Regions from separate parts of the Sulfitobacter sp. IGS-18 genome, predicted to be linked through region 2. Evidence: riboswitches for the same ligand, from Rfam matches in the RefSeq annotation. Region 2 holds a riboswitch; the other holds the start of a gene.

Region 1 (8,013 bases), 730 kb from region 2:
GATGTTCGATCTGGGCACCGAGCCTGACATCGTCTTTGTGAACTGCGCGCGCCGCCCGTCCGAGATCATCTTTCGCCAGCGGCTGGAGCACATGGCCAGCCGGGTGCCGGGCATCGACCTGCACTGGATCGTCAAGGCGGCCGACCGTTTTGCGCCCTGGACCGGCTATCGCGGCCAGATCAACCAGCTGATGCTGGGCCTCATGGCCCCCGATTATCTGGAGCGCGAAGTCTTTTGCTGTGGGCCCGAGCCCTTCATGCAGACCGTGCGCGAGGCGCTTCAGGGTCTTGGCTATGACATGGATCGCTACCACCAGGAGAATTTCCAGGCCCCCACCCCGAACGAGGCCGAGGCCCCCGCGCTGGACGACATCGTGCCGGACGAGGATACCAGCGCCGAGATCACCTTTGCCACCTCGGGCGTCACTGCCAGGGTCGCACAGACCGACACCGTCCTGGCGGCGGCCAAGGCCAGCGGGCTCAACATCCCGTCGGGCTGCACCTTTGGCATCTGCGGCACCTGCAAGATCCGCAAGACCGAGGGCGATGTTCACATGGTCCATAACGGCGGCATCTCGGAGGATGATATCGCGGAGGGTTATATCCTGGCCTGCTGTTCGAACCCGATCGGCAAGGTCACCGTCGAGGTGTGATTGTATTCACCAGAACGAGAGGTTAACCAGTTTCTGTCGGTTTCCGAAAGGAATCAAAAGGGAATCCGCCACCGCGCAAGCGGTGAACCGGAACTGCCCCCGCAACTGTAGACGGCGAGTGCCAAGCCATAAATGCCACTGTGGTCCAAGGACCATGGGAAGGCAGCCAAGCACAGCGACCCGTCAGTCAGGAGACCTGCCGACATGCAACAGCAACGCGGTCCGGGCGGGGTGTCCGGGGAGGTGCCATATGACGTTTTCCTCAACGGGGCCTTTCGGGGTTTCCGGTAACTGCAACAATGCTCCGGCCCTCGCGGCCGGCGCCGTGTTGCCGTCCGAGGTCGGCAATCCCTTCCTGTCTCCGGTCGCTTCATCAACCGGAGATCACATATGTCCCTCAAATCCCTGAGCGGCGCCGCCCTGACGGCAATGGTGCTGGCGCTGCCGGCATTGGCCAAAACCGACTATCCGCTGACCATCGACAACTGCGGCATAGAACTGGTGTTCCCGAAGGCCCCCGAGACTGTGGTTTCGCTTGGCCAGCGGGGCACCGATATCCTGTATCAGCTGGGGCTGGCCGACCGGGTCAGGGCGACCTCGGTCTGGCGCAGTCCGGTGCTGCCGCAGTTCGCGCAAGTGGATGCCGGGATCGAAAGGCTGGACAACAACAACCCCTCCTTCGAGGCGGTGATCGAACGCCGCCCCGACCTGGTGACGACTGACCTGCAATATTACATCGGGATAAAGGGGTCCGTCGGCACGCGTCAGCAATTCGCGGACCTCGGCATTCCGGCCTACAACCTGCCCTCGGATTGTGCCGACCGGCCGCAGATGGAAACCTCGGACGGCCCGCGCCCGGTGCCCTTCGAGATGGACCTCGTTTATCGTGACATTGCCGAGCTGGCCGAGATCTTTGACGTCCAGGACCGGGGCGCGGCGCTGATCGCGGATCTGCGCAAGCGTGAAGCAGCGGCAAAGGCAAGGGTCGGCGCGGTCTCCGGGGATGTCAGCGTCGTCTTCTGGTTCTCGTCGGCAACCACGGAGGCCGACCCCTATGTCGCCGGGCAGAACGGCGCACCGGGCTACATGGCCCGGCAACTCGGGATGACCAACATCATCGACAGTTTCGAGGACTGGCCGACCGTGAGCTGGGAGACCATCGCCCGGAAGAACCCGACGATCATCGCCATCGCCGACATGAGCCGCCGCCGCTATCCGATGGATTCGACCGAGGCCAAGATGGCGTTCCTGACCGGCGATCCGGTGGCCAGCCTGATGGAGGCGGTCAGCGAGGGCCGGGTGCTGCCGATGGACGCGATGACGCTGAACCCTTCGACCCGGATCATCGACGGGCTTGAGGCACTGGCCGAAGCGATGGAGGCGCAGGGCCTGAAATGACCTGTGCCGCCGCCCCTGCCGCGCAGCTGCGACCCGTCGCGCTCCGGGCTGTGGTTGAGCGGCCCGAGATCGGCGATTGCGGCTGCGGAAATTGCTGGCTAGAACAACGCCTGTCGGTTTCCGCAAGGAATCAAAAGGGAATCCGCCACCGGTCCGCCGGTGAACCGGAACTGCCCCCGCAACTGTAGGCGATGAGCGTGCAGCGATCATGCCACTGTGGCCCCGTGCCATGGGAAGGCCGCTGCCGTGACGACCCGCCAGTCAGGAGACCTGCCGACAGCAAACGTAACGCGGCCCGGGCGGGGAGTCCGGGGAGGTGTCGAATGAACTTTGTCCAGCGGTGCTCCCACGCACCCTCCATCGCCAGCCTGCAGATGTCAGCCGCCCCGGTTGCCATGCAGGCCAGCCATGGGTTCGCCATACCCTCTTTGTCTCCGGGCGCATCACACTCCGGAGACATAGGATGTACCACAAGAAACTAAGGGCGGCCCTGCTGGGCGCGGTCTGTTTCGCGCCGGTGGCGCAGGCCCAGACGGCCTATCCCCTGACGATCGAGAATTGCGGCGTCGACGTCACCTTTGACGCGGCCCCTGAAACGGCGGTGACTGTCGGTCAGGCCGGAACCGAACTGATGTATGGGCTGGGGCTTGGCGACAGGGTTGCCGGAACGTCGGTGTGGTTCACCGAAGTGTTGCCGGAGTTCACCGAATTGAACGCTGGCATTGAACGTCTGGCCGACAATGACCCCAGCTTTGAATCCGTGGTCGAGAAGCGCCCCGATGTGGTTGTCGTGCAATATGAATGGCACATCGGCCCGCAGGGCATCGTGGCCACCCGCGATCAGTTTGCCGACCTTGGCATCCCGACCTTCGTGCTGCCCGCCGATTGCTGGGCCAAGGACAACAGCACCGGATCGGACGGCACCCGTCTGGCCATGTTCGAAATGGACAGCATCTATGCCGGTGTCACCCAGTTGGCACAGATCTTTGACGTGTCCGAAAAAGGCGCGGCTCTGGTCGCCGATCTGAAAGCCCGCGAAGCGGCGGCCATCGAACAGGCGGCGGCGCTGGATCTTGAGGATGCTTCGGCCGTGTTCTGGTTCTCCTCCGCCGAGATGGACATCGACCCCTATGTCGCGGGCCGCAAGGGACCTCCGGGTTACATGATGGACAAGCTCGGGCTGCGCAATGTCGTACAAAGCGACGAGGAATGGCCGGTTGTCAGTTGGGAAAGCATCGCCCGCGCCAATCCTTCGGTCATCGTCGTCGCCGAAATGGACCGGCGCCGTTTCGAGGCGGATGATGTGGAGAAAAAGCTGGAATTCCTGCGCAGCGATCCGGTGACCAGCCAGATGGACGCAGTCAGGAATGACCGCATCGTGATCCTGAACGCGCATTCGATGGACCCCTCGATCCGCAATGTCACAGCGCTTGAGACTTTGGCCGAGGCCCTGCCGGAGTTTGATCTTCAATGAGTGATCTGGCTGCCCCCCGCGTTTTGCGGCGCACATATGGGCTGCGGGTCGCGCAGGGGGCGGCCATATTGATGCTGGCCGTTCTGGGCGGTGTCGTCATTGGCGAGACGCCGCTGCCGCTTGCGACGGTGGCGGCGGTCTTTGCCAATAACATCTGGGACGCCGGGCTGATTGTGGACCCCATCGACGCCGGGATCATCTGGAGCTACCGGCTGCCGCGCACCCTTCTGGCTGCCGCCTGTGGTGCGGGGCTTGCCCTGTCAGGTGTCGTTCTGCAGGCATTGGTGCGCAATGCGCTGGCCGATCCCTATTTGTTGGGCGTGTCCGCAGGGGCCGGAGCCGGTGCGGTTGCGGTCACCATTCTGGGCGTTGGCGGCGGTCTGCTCGGCATCTCGGGCGGGGCCTTTGTCGGGGCGACGCTGGCCTTTGCCGTGGTGGCAATGCTGGCGCGCGCGGCGGGTGGCGGTTCGGCGCAGCTGGTGCTTGCGGGCATCGCCGGTTCGCAGCTTTTCAACGCGCTCACATCCTTTCTGATCGCCAAATCGGCAAATGCCGAACAGGCGCGCGGCATCATGTTCTGGCTGCTGGGCAACCTGTCGGGGGTGCGCTGGCCCGATGTGATGCTGGCGGCCCCCGTCACGGCGGTCGGCTTTCTGATCTGCCTGTGGTTTGCCCGCGCGATGGATGCGTTTTCCTTCGGGGTCTCCTCGGCGGCCTCGCTTGGCATCGCGGTGCGTCGGGTGCAGATCATGCTGATCGGTGCCGTGACCCTGATGACCGCCACCATGGTCAGCCTGGTCGGCTCCATCGGTTTCGTGGGCCTTGTGATCCCCCATGCCATGCGCTTTGTCGTCGGCCCCCGGCACGCGCGGCTGGTGCCTGCTTCGGCCCTGGCGGGGGCGGTGTTTCTGATCGTGGCGGATATCGCCTCGCGCATGCTGATCCCCGGTCAGGTTGTCCCGATTGGTGTGGTCACGGCGCTGGTTGGCGCACCGGGCTTTGCGCTGATCCTTGTGCGCAACAGGAGATGGTCATGAGGCTGGAGGCAAAATCGCTTGGCTGGGCGGCAGGGTCGCGGCCCATTGTCGAGGACGTCTCGCTTGAGGTTGCGCCGGGTGAGACGCTTGGCCTGATCGGCCCGAACGGTTCCGGCAAATCCACGCTGCTGCGTCTTTTGGCGGGACTGCTGACGCGCCGCACCGGCACCGTGCTGCTGGAGGGCGCGCCCCTGACCACGCTCAGCAGGCGCGACATCGCCCAAAAGATTGCGGTTGTGGAACAGATCGCCGAAACCTCAGAGGCACTTTTGGTGCGCGATGTGGTCGAGTTGGGGCGCACGCCCTGGCTGTCGGCGCTGGCCCCTTTCGGTGCGCAGGACCGGGCCATCGTGACCGATGCGCTGGAGGCCGTGGGCATGGCCCAGATGGCAGGGCACCGCTGGGCCACGCTGTCGGGCGGTGAACGCCAGCGGGTCCAGATCGCACGGGCACTGGCGCAGCGGCCGCGCATCCTGATCCTGGATGAGCCGACCAACCATCTTGATATCCACCACCAGCTGTCGCTGCTGCGGCTGGTGGCCAATCTGCCGGTGACGGTGGTCATGGCGCTGCATGATCTCAACCAGGCGATGGGCTGTGACCGCCTGGCGGTGATGGACAACGGGCGAATGGTCGCCTGCGGGCCGCCCGATGAGGTGCTGAGCACCGCGCGGCTGGCCTCGATCTTTCGCGTTCAGGCCACCCGGCTCCGCGACCCCGCCGACAATGCAACTGTCTTTCGCTTTCTATGTCACGAGGTGTGAACCGATGAAGCATATTGCGCTGCTGACGATCCTGTCCGCCCTGCCCCCCTCGGTGGCCCTTGCCGAAACGCATGAGGTGCAGATGTACACACGCAACGACCAGGGGGCGATGATCTATGAACCGGAATTTCTGAAAATCGCCCCCGGCGACGCGGTGCGTTTCATCCCGGTGCAATCGGGGCATAATGCCGCGATCATCGACGGGATGCTGCCGCAGGGTGCCGCGCCGTTCAAAAGCCAGATCAACGAAGAGTTCACCGTGACATTGACAGTGCCGGGCAGCTACGGAATCAAATGCTCGCCGCATTTCGCGATGGGAATGGTCATGTTGATTCAGGTCGGAGACATTCCCCAAGCCGATTTTCCAGCCGATCTTCCGCGCCGCGCCAAAGATCGTTTCACCGACATCCTTACCCGGGAAACCGAATGACCCTGAACCACGATCTGACCGAGGAAATCCGCGCCCATTGGTCCCGGCGCGCTGCAACCTTTGATATGTCCTTTGGGCACCGCATCGAGCCGGGCGCGGAAGCGGCGGCCTGGGCATCCCCGATGCGCGAACATCTGGGACCGGCGCCCAGGCGTGTGCTTGAGCTGGCCTGTGGCACGGGCGAGGTCACCAGGCTGATCCATGATCAGGGCCATGACGTCACCGCGCTTGATTTTTCCGAAGCCATGCTGGCCCGGGCGCGCGAAAAACACGCAGGCAAGCCACGTTTGCGGTTCCTTCATGCCGATGCCACACGCACGCTGGAGCCTGACAACAGCTATGACGCCGTGCTTTGCCGCCATCTGGTCTGGACATTGGTCGAGCCGGAGGCCGCCTTTGCCGATTGGTACCGCATTCTGCGCCCCGGCGGACGGCTGCTGATCTATGACGGTGACTGGGCGAACCTGCCGCTTGCCGGGCGGGTGGCCGCCCGGGTTCTGGCGCTGTGGAACAGGATTTCACCCGAGCCACATATTGACGGGGCGGTGGGCGAACAGCATCGCGCGATCATGCGGCGTCTGCCCTTTGCTGGGGGGCTGAGGGCCGAACGGCTGGCGCCCATGCTGGAGGCGGCCGGGTTCTCGCCAATCCGGCAACTCTCCCATGCGCCGATTGCGCGGGCGCAGCGGCAGACCACCGGGTTGCGCAACAACCTGCGGACCCGGCTTTACGAAAGGTTCATCCTGCTGGCCGAAAAACCGCCGATCGCCTGATTTATCCCAGCGGTCAAAATCATCGGGGCGCTCTGGCGCAACCGGGTAAAGCGCGCGGCCTTGAACTTGAATCGCCGATACCCTGCCGCTCTCTCGGGACATCGGCGATACGGCGTGTATCAGGTTAAAGGCGGGACGCTGTATCGTCAGTCGCTTCTGCGGCGGCTGTCGTGCGGCAGGTCCCCTTCATCCAAAGGAAGCGCGAGCAGCACAGCCGTCCCCTCCGATATGTCGAGCAGCCTGAGCGACCCACCGTGGTTTTCCATCACCCGCGCCGCGATGGGCAGGCCCAGCCCGCTGCCCGGGCCGCCATTGGCCTGACCGAAACGGCTGACCGCTTCGACGAATTTTTCGCGCGGGATGCCGACGCCGTTGTCCTTCACCTCGATCACGGCCATCTCGCCTTCCCTGGCCAGGTTGACCGCGATGGCCGACATGTCGGGGCCGCCGTGCACCACGGCATTCGTCAACAGGTTCAAAAAGGCTTCCTGCAGCATGAATTCGTCGCCCTTGATCACGACCGCCCTGTCGGGAAGCGCGAGGGTCAGATCCACTTGCCTCGGCGCAATCTGGGCCTTGAAGCGTTCGGTGATCTGGCTCAGCAGGTCGCGCAGGTCGATCCGGGTGCCGGAGCGGTCAACATCTGTGCCGCTCGCCCGCTCAAAGGACAATAGCTGGTTTGTCAGGCTGCTCGCTTCACGGGCGGCATCGACCAGTTCGGCGCTGCGCGCGATGGCGGATTCGCGGCTCGGGGCGTTCTGCACCGCCTCGGCCAGGGCGAGCACACCGGCAACAGGGTTTCGCAACTGATGTGCGGCGTTGGAGATGAATTCATCCTTCGAGCTGATCCGGCGAGAGACCCGGTCCAGCAGGGTGTTCAGCGTTTCGACAAGCTTGCGCGCCTCTATCGGCACCGGACGGCGGATCGGCTCCAGGTCGGTGGGGGTCCGGCGGGCAATGGCCATTTCCAGATCCAGCAGCGGGCGCAGGCCAAGGGCGACGCCGAACCAGACGACAAGGGCCACCGAGGCCACAAGCAAACCGATGACAGCGAAGGATCGCGTCACGACTTCATGCACGAAGTTGTTGCGCACATCGGCATTCTGCCAGACCGTGATGTTGAAGACCCCGCTGACACCGCTGATCGTCGTGCCATCCTGAAACCGCAGGACCCGCACCTCCTCGCCCCGGTAACGGGCATCGTAATAATAGGGTTCGGCCTGATTCTGGGGGGCCGACGGGGGTTGCACCGGCGGGGTTGCATAGCCGGTGACAAAGACGCCGTCGGGCGCATAGACGTGGTAGAAAATCTCGCCCCCCGAGGTATCGCTGAGGATGGCGCGGGTCGGCGGGCTCAGCGCGTCGCCGTCCGAAACCGCAATATCGCGCGAGATTGCGAGGGCGGCCGACAGAAGACCCCGGTCAAAGATGCCTTCGGCCCTGAGTGTCGTTGTCCTGTACTGCCAGATCCCGGTGATCAGGGCG
Region 2 (8,013 bases):
TTTGCGGTTGATCCGGTGCCTTCCTTGGGCAGCGTCATCTCGGAAAAGATGCTTTCGCCGCCAAAGGCCCCGTTGCCGCCGCCGGACACGCGGTTGACCGGGATCGTCGGCGAAAAGTAATCCGGGATTCCCTTGCGTTGTTGTTCCGTTGTTGCATTCAGCAGCCACATCAACATGAAGAAGGCCATCATCGCGGTAACAAAATCCGCATAGGCGACTTTCCAGGCCCCACCATGGTGCCCGCCGCCGCCGACGACCTTCTTGCGTTTGATGATGATTGGCTGCGCATTTGCCTGCGCACTCATCTCCACCACCTCTTTTTCACCCGGGATCAGGGATAAGGGATGAGGTTTACTGCACGCTTAACAGGTCAATTTGTCGGGAAATTCAGGGCTGCAAAGGATCGGCGGATCAGGGCAGACGCCGCCGTGCCGCGAGCCGCAGCTGTTTCTGCCGCTCGCGGAAACGCGCCTTGTCGTCCTCGGTCGTCCGGTCGAAACAATGATGGCAGCTCACGCCTTCTTCGTATTCGGGGCGGTCGCGGTCCTCCGGCAGGATCGGTTGACGGCAGCCGTGGCAGAGCATGTGCGGCCCTTTGCGCAGCCCGTGACCGACGCTGACCCGCGCATCGAAGACAAAGCAGTCACCCTGCCAGGTACTCTCCTGCGCGGGGACGTCTTCAAGGTATTTCAGAATGCCGCCCTTGAGGTGAAAGACCTCTTCGACGCCTTGCCCCAGCAGGTAGTTTGTCGATTTCTCGCACCGGATGCCGCCGGTACAGAACATCGCGATCTTCTTGTTGTGGAACCGATCCTTGTTGGCTTCCCACCAGGCGGGAAACTCGCCAAAGCTGGCGGTCTTGGGGTCAATTGCCCCGTCGAATGTGCCGATGGCGACCTCGTAATCGTTCCTTGTGTCGATCACGGCCACTTCCGGATCGCGGATCAGGTCGTTCCAGTCCTGGGGCTCGACATAGTGTCCGACCCGCGCCTGCGGGTCCACGTCAGGCTGACCCATGGTCACGATCTCGCGTTTGATCCGCACTTTCATGCGGGGGAAGGGCGGTGTTTCGGAATGCGCTTCCTTCCACTCCAGATCGCTGCAACCCGGCAGGGCGCGAAGATGGGCAATTACCGCATCGATGCCTTCACGCGGCCCCGCAATGGTGCCATTCACACCCTCATGCGCCAGCAGCAGCGTCCCCTTGACACCCTGCGCGACACAAAGCTCCAGCAGCGCGGGTTTCAGCGCGGCGGGGTCTTCGAACCGGGTAAAGTGGTACAGGGCGGCGATCGTGTGCATGGGGCGGAAATAGGCCCTTGGGGGGCTGTTGTGCAAGGGGGTGCTGGGGTAAAACCCGGTATCCAATCAGAAACGGAGTGACCGCGATGCATGCCCTGATCGTAATCGACGTACAGAAGGATTTTTGCCCGGGCGGCGCGCTTGCGGTGCCCGAGGGTGATCTGATCGTGCCGGGCATTACCGATCTGATGGCAGAATTCGACGCGGTTGTTCTGACCCAGGATTGGCACCCGGCGGGGCATTCCTCCTTTGCCAGCGCGCACGAGGGGCGTGCGCCCTACGACATGATGGAAATGCCCTATGGTCCGCAGGTCCTCTGGCCCGACCACTGCATTCAGGGCAGCCTGGGGGCGCAGTTCCACGAGGGCCTTGCCCAGGACCGTGCAGACCTGATCATCCGCAAGGGCTATAACCCGGCAATCGACAGCTATTCCGCGTTTTTCGAGAATGACCACAGCACCCCCACCGGGTTGGAAGGCTATCTGCGCACCCGCGGCATCGACAGGCTGACCATGGTGGGGTTGGCGCTGGATTTCTGCGTCAACTTTTCGGCTGTTGATGCGGCGAAACTGGGCTTTGCTGTGACGGTGCGGCAGGATCTGTGCCGCGCGATTGATCTGAACGGTTCGCTGGAGGCCGCACGGGCCGGAATGACCGCCAGCGGCGTGCAATTGGCCTGAACCTAATTCAGCGGGCTTTCTGTCTGTGCCAGGTCAAGCAGGCCCAGCGCTTCCAGCCCGCCCAGTGTCGAATCGACTGCCACGGTGGCCAGGACAATGCCCATGACCCGGCTGATCACGCTTGACCCGGTGGTGCCGATCAGACGGCCAATCCGAGAGGCCAGCAGCAAAAGCACCAGTGTCAGCAGCAGCACGAGCACCAGCAACCCGCCGGTGATCGCCTGATCGACCACGGGGTTGGTATGATTGTCGGTCAGGATCACGATCGCCAGCATGGCACCGGGGGAGGCGATCGAGGGCATCGCCAGAGGAAAAACCGCACCTGCCAGGTGATCGCGTTCGGCGCTTGCGACCTCCTTTTCGGGTTTGCTGTCGCCAAAGATCATGGTCATGGCAAAGAGGAACAGGACCATCCCGCCCGCGACCTGGAATGATCCCAGCCGTAACCCCAGGGATTCCAGCAGGAACTGGCCGCCAATGAGAAAGGCCAGCAACACGGCCCCGGCCACAAGCACCGCCCGCAAGGCGAAACTGCGGTGCAACTGCTTGGGAACATGGGCAGTCGCATAGAGGAATATCGGAATGCTTCCGATGGGGTCGATGACCACCACCAGCGTAATGAATTCACGGATCAGGTTCTGCCAGTCCATCGGGGCGGCTATCTTTCGGGGCTGAATGCTGGGCGTTGCCCTACATTATCTGGATTGAACGGCGGGTGAAACGCCAAAGCGATCCGTTAAGGCTAAAGGCCTTCGAAGATTGGCTTTCCCTTGGCAAAGATGCCCCGGACAAGGCGCAGTTTGCCTGCAATCTGCGCCCGGTCCCTGAACTGGTCGTTGGACACCACGGGCATGTTGTTTTCCCTGGCGTATTTCAGCAGGAAAGCATCCGCTTCCGTCCCGGCGGGGCAGACCATCACCCGGTTTTGCGGCAGGCCCAGTGCCTTGGCAAAATCCTTTTCCGTCAGGCTCTTGTCCTTCAGGTGGTGCCGTGATGAGGCATCAAGAAAGACAACCGGTGCATATTTGCGTTTCAGCAGGGCGCTGACGACCAGCCGCAGGCTGGCCAGTTCCGCCACCTCGCCATCCCAGTAGAGGACATTGGTGCCGTCGATCACGATGTCCTTGCGGTCACTGGCGGCGACAGTTTCGCCGGGCGGGGCGGCAGGTGCGGGCGGGCGGCCCAGCCGAGACAGGGCAACGGCACCCAGCACCAGCACGGCGGCACCGCCCCAGCCCCATGCATTTGCCGCAATGAACGGATAGGACAGCGACAAAAGCGCCGCCAGCGCGGCTGTGCCCAGCAAGGTCTGCCAAAGCGCTGTGGCCAGGCAGCGGACATAGCCAAAGGCGGCCAGCGCCAGGACAACGGGGGTCAGGATCTGCAATGGTGTGAGGCTTGCAAGCACATCCATGGTTCAATCCTAACCTTTAGCCTTGCCCCTGTCCTGCAGTCTTTGCCACAAGGGTGCGGAAGTTCTGAGGAATAACTGATGGTCGATATCGCAACCCGCGTCTGGAATCACAAGTGGAAGATCGACCCGATCGTCCGGTCCCTGATCGACATGGATTTCTACAAGCTGTTGATGTGTCAATCCATTTTCCGCAACAAACCGGATACCGAGGTCACGTTCTCGCTGATCAACCGGTCTGACCACGTGCCCCTGGCCAAGCTGATCGACGAGGGCGAGCTGCGCGAGCAGCTGGACCATATCCGCTCGCTCAGCCTCAGCCGGGGCGAAAGCACCTGGCTGCGGGGCAATACCTTTTACGGCAAGCGTCAGATGTTCCGGCCCGATTTCATGGAATGGTTCGAGGGGCTGCGCCTGCCGCCCTACCACCTGGAGCGGCGCGGCGACCAATATGAGCTGACCTTCGAAGGCAAATGGCACGAGGTCATGCTGTGGGAAATTCCCGCGCTGGCGGTGCTGATGGAACTGCGGGGCCGGGCCGTGCTGGACACGATGGGCCGCTTCGAACTGCAGGTGCTCTATGCCCGCGCGATGACCCGTGTCTGGGAAAAGATCGCTGTCCTGCGCGAGATCCCCGACCTCTCCGTGGCCGATTTCGGCACCCGCAGGCGGCACAGCTACCTCTGGCAGGACTGGTGCGTACAGGCGATGCAGGAAGGCCTGGGCAAGGCCTTTACCGGGACCTCGAACTGCAAGATCGCGATGAGCCGCGAGCTGGAGGCGATCGGGACAAATGCGCATGAGTTGCCAATGGTTTACGCCGCATTGGCCGAGGATGATGCCGCGCTGGCACAGGCCCCCTACGAGGTGCTGTCGGACTGGCACGAAGAGCATGACGGGAACCTGCGGATCATCCTGCCGGACACCTATGGCACCAAGGGTTTCCTCGACAATGCGCCGGACTGGCTTGCCGGCTGGACAGGCATTCGCGTGGACAGCGGCGACCCGGTCAAGGCCGCGCAGATTGCCATCGACTGGTGGAAGTCGCGGGGTGAGGATCCGACCCAGAAGCGGGTGATCTTCAGCGATGGTCTGGATGTGGACAAGATACGGGAACTGCATGGAAAATTCGCCGGAAAGGTGAATGTCTCCTTCGGTTGGGGCACATTGCTGACCAATGATTTCAGGGGCCTGGTGAAAGATGATGCGCTGGCCCCTTTCTCGCTGGTGTGCAAGGCCGTGGCGGCCAATGGCAGGCCGACGGTGAAGCTGTCGGACAATCCCAACAAGGCAATGGGCCCGGCCGAAGAGATCGAGCGCTACAAGCGGGTGTTCGGGGTTGGCGCGCAGGACCGTCAGGAGGTTGTGGTCTAGAACGCGCGCAACGGCCCCGGCCGATGGGGGCAGAGCACGGGTGTCTACTTTGGCGTGGTCACCTCGCGACCAGCCGCGTTCATCTGCCGTTCCCGCCAGATGATCAGCAATCCGCCACCTGCCAGCAGCAGCGCGCCGGGGAACAACTCGGACCAGGGCGCTTCGCCGTAGAACAGCCAGCCCAGGACAAAGGCCAGCGGGATGCCGAAATAGCCGAACGGGGCAAGGTTGCTCTGTTCAGTCATACGGTAGGCCGTCACCAGCACCAGCACGGCAAATCCGCCGAGCCCGCCCATCGCCACAATCCACAGCAGGTCCGTGCTGTCCTGCATTGGCGTGAAACCGCCCGTGGCCAGCGTCAGCACCAGCGCACCCAGGGTCGCGACGCCGGTGGAATACAGGTTGATCAGGGCTGTTGGCGGGCCGTCGTCCATCATCCGGGCGGTGACGGCGGTCAGCGCATAACAGAGCGCCGCGCCCAGCGGCAGCAGGGCCGCCAGTGAAAAGCTGTCCCGGCCCGGTCCCACGATCATCACCACCCCGGCAAAGCCGACCAGCACCGCGGCCCAGCGCACCAGCCCGACCTTTTCGCCCAGCAGGGGCACGGCAAGTGCGGTGACAAAGACTGCGTTGGAATAGGAGATGGTGGAGGCGGTGGCAAAGGTCAGGATGCCCAGCGACAGGTAAAAGAAATATTGCGCGAAGGTCAGGATCAGCCCGCGCAGCAGGGCCAGTTTCCATTGCCGCATGTGCAGGCTGCGCCCTTTGGCGTGCCAGTCCCGGGAGGTCCAGAGGACCAGAAGTGCCGGGATCAGCCCCACCAGGTTGCGGTAGGCCGAAAGTTCGGCGGCCCCGTAGCTGCCGGAGAGGTGTTTGATGATCAGCCCCATGCCATCGAACAACAGGATCGCAAACAGCGAATAGAGAATCGCGAGGGTGGTTCGGCTCACGCGGCGAAGGCTCCTGTCAGAGGGGGAGGGTTGTCCGCCTGTTATGGGCCGCAGGGCAGAGCAGGGCCAGAGGAAATTGAAACGTCATGGTCGGGTGCGGCCAGGCCACCACCCGATCCGGGGCCGGAGTACCGGGGATTGTGCACCGGGGCCGGCGTTTCCAGACAGCGCAAGGCGTTGCTGCGGGCAAGCGCATTCGGCGCATGAGTTGTCGTGAATGAGCCTTGCCTTGGCTGGGCCGAAGTGCAACATTGGGCTTGCTTGGTGTTCCCGCAAGCGCCCCTTTGGGTGTGGAACCGAACAGGGAATTCCGTAAGGGCCGCACAGCCTGAAACGGAAGCCGCCCCCGCGACTGTAAGCGGAGAGTCTGTGCCCAACGTGCCACTTGACCATTCGGTCGGGGAAGGCGGGCAAAGGCATCGACCCGTGAGCCAGGAGACCTGCCAGGCGTGAGAAACTTGAAACAGGTCGTCGGGTGTGACGGCAAGGAGAAGACCATGACTACAATGACTGCCAAGTCGCAGACCGCCAGCCGCTTTGTTCCCGCGATCTTTGCCGCCGTTCTGGGCCTTGCCCTGATCACGCTGACCGGGCACGTTCAGGCCGCCGCGTTGCATGATGCCGCGCATGATGTGCGCCATGCCACAGGTTTCCCCTGCCACTGACCCCATTGGGCCATCGGGACCAGGTCTGAGCCGCGTCAAAGCAGGCGGTGACCCGGTTCCCCTGGTGAACAACGCAGCGCGTTCCGGTCAAAGACCTTTATCAGCTTGAGGCGCTGCCGATTTTCGGCGGCGTGTTTGCGTTGATTGGTGTCGGTGCCGGCGCGTTGCCATGAAAGCAAGAGGATCTCGTTATGACTTCACGGTTTTTGGTTTCCGCCCTTTTTGCAGGGGCCTTGGCGGGTGCGATCATCGGCCTGCTGCAACTGGTATTTGTGCAGCCTGTGCTGCTGCATGCGGAGCTTTATGAAAGCGGGGAGCTGGTCCATTTCGGCGCAGAGGCGGTCAGCGCCCATCCCGCCTTGCCCGGTTTCGACCTGATGCGTGACGGGTTGAGCGTGATTTTCACCATGCTGACCTATACCGGTTATGCGCTGATCCTGGTTGCGGCCATGAGCTTTGGCGAGGACCGCGGTGCGCGGATCGACGGGCGCTGGGGTATCCTGTGGGGCGTGGCCGGTTTCGTGGCCTTTCATCTGGCCCCCGGATTTACCCTTGCCCCGGAAGTGCCCGGTGTGGCTGCGGCCGATGTGGCCCTGCGGCAGGTCTGGTGGTTTGCGACGGCGATTGCGGCCTGTGTGGCGCTCTGGCTGCTGGCCTTTGGCCAGAACTGGGCGGCCTGGAGTGCGGCGGCGCTGTTGCTGGCCGCACCGCATCTGATCGGCGCGCCGGAGCCCGAGACCTTTACCGGTCCTGTCCCGACCGAGATCGGCGCGCTGTTCGCGGCGCGTGCGCTCGGCGTCGGTCTGGCGGCCTGGGTGTTGCTCGGGTGCTTTGCGGGCTATTTCTGGCAGCGCGAAGGGGAGCATGCCGCCCAGGCGGCGTGAGGGTGTGATGGGCAGAACGCTTGCGCTTTTCGTCATCGGCCTTGTCTTTGGAGGCGGTCTCGGCTTTGCCTTTGCGGCGGGCAACGGGATCACTTTTGACGGGCATGATCATGGGGATGCGGCCCAGCATGGCGGGATGGATCACGGGGGCATGACTGCCGGCGGGATGGATCATGCCAGGATGCACGAGACGCCGATTGCGGTCGCGGCGGATGCCGCGCCCGAGGTTCAGATCATGGTCAGCCCGGACCCGATGGCGGGCTATAACCTGCATGTCATGGTCGAGAATTTCGAGTTTTCGCCGCAGAACGCCAGCCTGCCCCATCAACCAGGGCAGGGCCATGCGCATGTCTATGCAAACGGCGTCAAGCTGGCCCGGATCTATGGCCCCTGGATGCATCTGGATGGCCTGCCCAAAGGCCAGGTAGAGATCGAGGTGACGCTGAACAGCAACGATCATCATCCGCTGGAGGTGGAGGGCACGCCGGTAACGTCCCGGGCCGTGGTGGAGGTGGAATGACCGCAACGCTTTATGTCTGCACCACCTGCCGCGCGGGTGAGGTGCTGGAAGAGGATGCACCCCGGCCCGGCGCGCTGCTGCACAGCGCATTGACCGAAGCGGGGGCACCTGACGCGGTCGAGATCGTCGGGGTGGCCTGTCTGTCCGCCTGTTCGCAAGGGGCAGCGGTGGCGCTGTCGGAGCCGGGCAAATGGACCTATGTCTATGGCCGTCTGACCCCGGCGGAT

What was found. Region 2 has a riboswitch for cobalamin ahead of ACWNZ3_RS01025 (CbtB domain-containing protein). Riboswitches for the same ligand answer to the same signal wherever they lie in the genome.
Region 1: it holds a riboswitch for cobalamin, as region 2 does, so the genes downstream of both, ACWNZ3_RS04610 (ABC transporter substrate-binding protein) here and ACWNZ3_RS01025 (CbtB domain-containing protein) in region 2, are expected to answer to the same signal.

Annotation. Positions count from the first base shown of each region.
Region 1 covers NZ_CM184556.1:939,712-947,724, reverse strand. The annotation lists gene ACWNZ3_RS04620 (FAD-binding oxidoreductase) at 1-652, shown strand, start outside; cobalamin riboswitch at 673-871, shown strand; gene ACWNZ3_RS04615 (ABC transporter substrate-binding protein) at 1,043-2,050, shown strand; cobalamin riboswitch at 2,148-2,342, shown strand; gene ACWNZ3_RS04610 (ABC transporter substrate-binding protein) at 2,514-3,524, shown strand; gene ACWNZ3_RS04605 (FecCD family ABC transporter permease) at 3,521-4,561, shown strand; gene ACWNZ3_RS04600 (ABC transporter ATP-binding protein) at 4,558-5,325, shown strand; gene ACWNZ3_RS04595 (pseudoazurin) at 5,330-5,755, shown strand; gene ACWNZ3_RS04590 (class I SAM-dependent methyltransferase) at 5,752-6,528, shown strand; gene ACWNZ3_RS04585 (sensor histidine kinase N-terminal domain-containing protein) at 6,675-8,013, opposite strand, start outside.
Region 2 covers NZ_CM184556.1:214,096-222,108, forward strand. The annotation lists gene ACWNZ3_RS00990 (flagellar motor protein MotB) at 1-305, opposite strand, end outside; gene trhO (oxygen-dependent tRNA uridine(34) hydroxylase TrhO) at 412-1,302, opposite strand; gene pncA (bifunctional nicotinamidase/pyrazinamidase) at 1,389-1,982, shown strand; gene ACWNZ3_RS01005 (MarC family protein) at 1,985-2,632, opposite strand; gene ACWNZ3_RS01010 (NYN domain-containing protein) at 2,725-3,396, opposite strand; gene pncB (nicotinate phosphoribosyltransferase) at 3,475-4,767, shown strand; gene ACWNZ3_RS01020 (DMT family transporter) at 4,812-5,717, opposite strand; cobalamin riboswitch at 5,963-6,179, shown strand; gene ACWNZ3_RS01025 (CbtB domain-containing protein) at 6,224-6,382, shown strand; gene ACWNZ3_RS01030 (CbtA family protein) at 6,574-7,266, shown strand; gene ACWNZ3_RS01035 (hypothetical protein) at 7,274-7,786, shown strand; gene ACWNZ3_RS01040 (DUF1636 family protein) at 7,783-8,013, shown strand, end outside.